Linked DNA regions of Methylosarcina fibrata AML-C10. The protein of the gene in region 2 binds, or shares a complex with, the protein of the main gene of each other region. Links are inferred from orthologs where the notes say so. Each region holds a gene or a part of one and is shown on either strand. Other genes may lie near its edges. The genes, in order: trxB and trxA.

Region 1 (3,174 bases), 2.2 Mb from region 2 along the record:
GCACGACGCGCGTATTGCCGTTCTTTTTCAGACAGCGTTTCTGGCTTCTGTCGGGCTTGAATTCTTCCACCGCCACTCTTGCCGGAAGGCAGGCCGAACATTTCGCACAACGCGGCGCATAAACCTCGTCACCGCTCCGGCGAAAACCCAGCTCCAGCAATTGGGCGTAGATCGGCGTCGTTAACCGGCAGGCCGGATGAACGAAAAGCGATTGCGCCTGTTTTCCCTCCAGATAACTACAGGGATGCGCCTGGGTCAGAATCAAAGGGATGGAAGTCATTGCTTACTCCAGGCCTCGGTCTTGGCGGAGGCTTCACAATAGCGGGCAAGTAATTCGACAAAATCTCTTCTGTCGATTTCCACGGCACCCAGACTTTCCAGATGCTCGGTATGCACCTGGCAATCGATCAGTTGATATCCCCATTCTTCGAGTTGTTCGACCAGAGTGACGAAAGCCACTTTGGAGGCATCCGTCATGGTATGAAACATCGATTCACCGAAAAACACCCGGCCCAGGGCAATACCGTATAACCCTCCCACCAGTTTGCCCTTGTGCCATGCCTCCGCCGAATGAGCTATGCCGAGCCGGAACAGATCCTTATAGGCACGGCTGATGTCCTGGGTAATCCAGGTCCCCAGACTGCCTTTTCGAATGTCTGCGCAACCGGCAATCACTGCGTCGAACGCCTGATCGTAACTGACCGAAAATTTTTGCCTTCTTATGGTTTTTCTAAGGCTTCGGGAAACTTTGATTTGATCCGGGAATAATACCAACCGGGGATCGGGCGACCACCATAAAATGGGCTCGCCCGCATTGTACCAGGGAAAAATGCCGTGCCGATAAGCATTGAGCAAGCGGGAGACGGACAAGCATCCGCCGACCGCCAGCAAGCCGTCGGGCTCGCGCAACGCTTTCTCCAGAGCGGGAAATTCCTGCTCGGGGTTATCCGGATCGAGGATGGTCAGTTGCATACTTCGCTGCGGCAAGTGGCGTCTTTCGGGTCCTCTCAATTTATCGACTTTGACCGGCCATCTTCCTGCTATTTCAATTCGTCCAGATATTTTTCCGCATCCAGCGCGGCCATGCAGCCCGCCCCGGCTGAAGTGACGGCCTGCTTGTACACCGAATCCATGACGTCACCGGCGGCAAAAACGCCTTCCACGCTGGTAGCGGTTGCGTTGCCGGCAATGCCGCTCCTGACCTTGATGTAACCGTTCAGCATTTCCAGTTGTCCTGCAAAGATCTCGGTATTGGGCGTGTGGCCTATGGCGATGAATACCCCGTGTACGTCGAGCTCTTTGGTCGAACCGTCCAGAGTGTTCTTGATTCTGATGCCGGTCACGCCCATGTCGTCGCCGAGCACCTCATCCAGCGTATGGTTCCATTCGATGGAGACGTTGCCGCTTCTGGATTTTTCAATCAGTTTGTCGGACAGAATTTTTTCCGAACGGAATTTATCGCGGCGATGGACAATCGTGACTTGCGAAGCAATATTAGCCAGATAAAGCGCCTCTTCCACCGCGGTATTGCCGCCGCCGATCACGGCCACCGGCTTGTTTCTGTAAAAGAATCCGTCGCAGGTCGCGCAAGCGGAAACCCCTTTGCCCTTGTAGGCTTCCTCCGACTCCAGACCGAGATAGCGAGCCGAAGCACCGGTAGCGACAATCAAAGCATCGCACGTGTAACTGCCGGCGTCTCCGCTCAGTTTGAAAGGTCTGACCGACAGATCCGCGGTATGGATATGGTCAAAGATGATTTCGGTATCGAAGCGCTCGGCATGTTGGCGCATTCTTTCCATCAAATCGGGCCCTTGCAGACCTTCCACATCGCCGGGCCAATTGTCCACGTCCGTCGTCGTGGTCAATTGCCCGCCTTGCTGGAGACCGGTGATCATCACCGGTTTCAGATTGGCCCGGGCGGAATAGACCGCCGCCGTGTAGCCGGCCGGACCGGAACCAAGAATTAATAATCGGCAGTGCTTGGAGTCGCTCATGAAAAACCTCGATGAAAAGCAAGATAGGAAAACTGCAACAAATTATGAAGAGGAATATGGGTTTCGTAAACTTCAAAATCAAGCCGTTCCAGGTGAAAATCTCCCTAAAAAGCCGGTTACTCCTGAAGTTATTATTCATGTAAAATACGCAATAGATAATCTATAATCATGTTTTGTCGGAATTAATTCATTTGAGTAACAACATGTCTGCTGTGATGGAAGAAAAAACGGTTCGTGGTTTGCGTGAAATCGCTGTCTTGATTTTTTTAGCCTGTGCATTGTTTTTTTTGATTTCCCTGGTGACTTTCAGCAATGAAGACGCAGGCTGGACTCATAGCGGCACAGTGCAGACCATCAGCAATGCCTGCGGCGTTTTCGGCGCCTGGCTGGCCGATTTCAGCCTCAGCTTCCTGGGGTTGATCGCTTACTTGTGCCCGGCGATCATTTTCTGGCAGGGATACAGCATTTACCGGCAGCGCAATCAAGCGTTGCAGAAAATGACCCTGGTGTTTCAGTGGCTGGGCATCCTTACGACGATCGTTTCAGGTGCCGCCTTGGCCAATCTGTATCTGCTCAGGATCAAAGTCGAACTGCCCAACAGCACCGGCGGCATCATCGGCCAGGAAATCGGCAATGCGCTGGTCATCATGTTCGGCAATTCGGGAGCGACGCTGTTTTTAATCGTGGGTCTTCTGGCCGGCATCACGCTGGTGACCAAGCTCTCCTGGCTGGCGCTGCTCGACCTCATCGGAAAATACACCGTCTTTCTCTGCCGAGTCGTATTTCACAGTGCCGCCCATTTGCGGCACGAACATTCAGGACAAGAGAACCGCCCGGTTTCACAACCCTCTCTTTCCAAAAGCACGCCTTCCTTCTCCGCTAATGCTCCGGAAAAAGCGGCCGGCATGCCTAAGGCTCCGGCAAAACCGACCGTCATTCCGGAAAAACCCAATGCCGTACCCGAAAAAACTTCGAAACCGTCGGCCAAAAAACCGCAAACCGTCAGCTTCGATGCCGGCATGGGCGTCCTGCCCGCCCAGGAGTTGCTGGATAATCGCGATACGCGGGTAAAAGGTTACACCCAGAGCGATCTGGAAGAAATGTCGCGGCTGGTTGAAAACATCCTGCAGGATTTTAACGTCACCGTCGAAGTGGTGGGTTTTCTGCCGGGTCCCGTGAT
Region 2 (3,081 bases):
AGCTTGCCGATCAGGAATTCGGAGGCGGCGGTTTCATCCATCGGTTGCAGTATTTTGCGCAGAATCCAGGTTTTTTGCAGCGTGTCGGGATCAACCAGGTATTCTTCCCGGCGGGTGCCGGAGCGATTGATGTTAATGGCCGGATAAATCCGCTTTTCGGCAATCTTGCGGTCGAGATGCAATTCCATGTTGCCGGTGCCCTTGAACTCTTCGTAGATGACTTCATCCATTCTCGAACCGGTATCGATCAGCGCGGTGGCGATGATGGTCAGGCTGCCCCCTTCTTCGATGTTTCGCGCCGCGCCGAAAAAGCGTTTGGGTTTTTCCAGGGCATTGGCGTCGACGCCGCCGGTAAGGATTTTGCCGGAAGAAGGCACGACGGTGTTGTAGGCCCGGGCCAGACGGGTAATCGAGTCTAACAAAATGACCACGTCGTGTTTATGCTCGACCAGACGGCGGGCTTTTTCGATGACCATTTCCGCCACTTGAACATGGCGGGTCGCCGGTTCGTCGAACGTGCTGGAGATCACTTCGCCGCGCACGCAACGCTCCATTTCGGTCACTTCTTCCGGACGTTCGTCGATCAGTAGAACGATCAGGTAACATTCGGGATTCTTGTCGGCAATCGCCTGGGCCAGGCTTTGCAGGATCATGGTTTTACCGGCTTTCGGCGGGGACACGATCAAGCCGCGCTGGCCCTTGCCGATGGGAGCGATCAAATCGATGATGCGCCCGGTCAAATCTTCGCTGGTGCCGTTGCCTTGTTCGAGCACAAAACGCTCCTTGGCAAACAGCGGGGTGAGATTGGAGAAATAAATTTTGTTTTTGGTGTTTTCCGGAGGCTCGAAATTGATCTGCTCCACCTTGAGCATGGCGAAATAGCGCTCATTATCCTTCGGCGGCCGGATCTTGCCGCTGATGGTGTCGCCGGTCTTCAATGAAAACCGTCTGATCTGGCTGGGCGATACATAAATATCGTCGGGTCCTGCCAGATAAGAACAGCCCGGAGTACGCAAAAAACCAAAACCGTCTTGCAAAATTTCCAGAACGCCGTCACCGTAGATGTCATCCCCGGCTTTTGCCTGCTTTTTCAAAATAGCGAAAATCAAATCCTGCTTTCGTGAGCGGGCAACGTTTTCAAGTCCCAGGGACTCGGCTATTTCTATAACTTCACTGATTTGTTTTAGTTTTAACTCGGTTAGATTCATAAAAAAGACAATTCGCAGGAGAGTAGGTACGGAGTTGATCCGTAATTACCCGAACAGGATTCAGATTTAAGGGGTGCAGTGTATCGGACGATATGCTGGAAGACACCGGACCTGGCGCCTTCATTAAGTATAGCTTAAATTCTCGAACCCGTCTAATAATTATGACGGGTCGAGTGAGGGGCATCTATTTAAATATTGCTGTCAAGAAATGAAGCGAGTTGGGATTTGGTTAAAGCGCCAACTTTGGTCGCTTCCACTTCGCCGTCCTTGAACAGCATCAGCGTGGGAATTCCGCGTACGCCATAATGCTGGGGGGTTTTGGGATTCTCGTCAATGTTCAATTTAACGACGGTCAATTTGCCCGCATAATCTTTAGCTATTTCATCCAGAACCGGGGCAATCATTTTGCAAGGACCGCACCATTCAGCCCAGTAATCAACCAGAACAGGACCGCTAGCTTTAATAACTTTTTCGTTAAATTCGCTATCACTCACATGAAGGACTGAGTCGCTCACACTATTTCTCCAACAAATTAAAATTAAAACTATAGGAGGGATGAAGCACGTAGTCAATCAATTTCTAGTTAATCGGGTACTGCCAATTTGATTTTTACGTTATGCTATAGAGACTATGAATACGACACATTTAACCGAAACCCGTTTCAGCAATCTGGAATTGTCCGATTCAATCCTGACCGGTTTGACTCAGGCCGGATTCAAGTACTGTACTCCGATTCAGGATAGAGCATTGCCCTTGCTGTTGCGCGACAAGGACATTGCCGGCCAGGCGCAGACCGGCACCGGCAAGACCGCTACGTTTCTGCTGGCCACTTTTCAGCGCCTGGTCAATGACGTCGAAGGCGCCGGCGAGGAAGAGGAAGCTTCCGAAGCCGATGTGAAAAAGCCCAAGCCTCCTGCCGGAAGCGGCAGGAACAGAAACCCGCGGGCGATCATTCTGGCGCCGACCCGTGAGCTTGCCATTCAGATCCATAAGGACGCCTTGCAGCTCAGCAAGCCTCTTAATCTCAGGTTCGCTTTGATTTACGGCGGCACCGACTATCAAAAACAACTGGATCGAATCAAATCGAACGTCGACGTCATCATCGGCACGCCGGGGCGCATCATCGATTTTTACCGGCAGAACGCCTTTACCCTGGATCACATCCAGGTCAGCGTTCTCGATGAAGCCGATCGCATGTTCGATTTGGGCTTCATCAAGGACATCCGTTATCTGTTTCGGCGCATGCCGCCGCCGGAAACGCGGCTGAACATGCTGTTTTCGGCGACCTTGTCCTATAAGGTTACGGAACTGGCCTATGAACACATGAACAATCCGGTGCTGATTCGCATCGAGGCCGAGGCGGTGACTTCCAAAGCCATCCGGCAAAGCGCCTTTTGCCCGTCCAACGAGCAGAAAATACCGTTGTTGCTCGGCATATTGAATCAATATCAGCCCCAGCGCAGCATTATTTTTGTCAACACCAAAAAATGCGCGGAACAACTGGACGACGTCCTCAACGTCAACGGTTATAAAACGGCCGCTTTAAGCGGCGACGTGCCGCAGGAAAAACGTCAGCGGATTCTCAACGATTTTCAGGAAAACAACATTACCCTGCTGATTGCAACCGACGTCGCGGCCCGCGGGCTGCACATTCCCGACGTTTCCCACGTGATCAATTACGATCTGCCGCAGGACGTGGAGGATTACGTGCACCGGATCGGGCGCACCGCGCGCTTTGGCGCGAGCGGCGAAGCGATCAGCTTTATCTGCGAGGAATACGCCTATTCGATGCCCGACATAGAAGAATACATCGGGGAAAAAATACCGGTCAAGCCGGTGGCCAGGGAGCTGTTGGCCGAGGCGGTCGTCCCCG

Evidence for each region.
Region 1: the proteins of trxA (region 2) and trxB are in contact, whole or in part, in a crystal structure (PDB 1F6M), measured with the Escherichia coli proteins. The link is inferred for Methylosarcina fibrata AML-C10 from one-to-one orthologs.

The regions. Positions count from the first base shown.
Region 1 is NZ_KB889965.1:571,950-575,123, reverse strand. What follows is about bases 18-2,865. They hold trxB (thioredoxin-disulfide reductase), read right to left. Parts: upstream 1,995-2,865; coding sequence 1,041-1,994; downstream 18-1,040. Other genes in these bases: A3OW_RS0102865 (DNA translocase FtsK), read left to right, coding at 2,198-2,865; A3OW_RS27595 (hypothetical protein), read left to right, coding at 1,993-2,160; aat (leucyl/phenylalanyl-tRNA--protein transferase), read right to left, coding at 277-972; A3OW_RS0102885 (arginyltransferase), read right to left, coding at 18-280. In the rest of the region: more of A3OW_RS0102885, read right to left, coding at 1-17; more of A3OW_RS0102865, read left to right, coding at 2,866-3,174.
Region 2 is NZ_KB889965.1:2,733,866-2,736,946, reverse strand. Bases 61-2,815 are described here. They hold trxA (thioredoxin TrxA), read right to left. Parts: upstream 1,724-2,815; coding sequence 1,397-1,723; downstream 61-1,396. Other genes in these bases: A3OW_RS0112915 (DEAD/DEAH box helicase), read left to right, coding at 1,839-2,815; rho (transcription termination factor Rho), read right to left, coding at 61-1,208. Outside these bases: more of rho, read right to left, coding at 1-60; more of A3OW_RS0112915, read left to right, coding at 2,816-3,081. UniProt on the Escherichia coli protein: Participates in various redox reactions through the reversible oxidation of its active center dithiol to a disulfide and catalyzes dithiol-disulfide exchange reactions.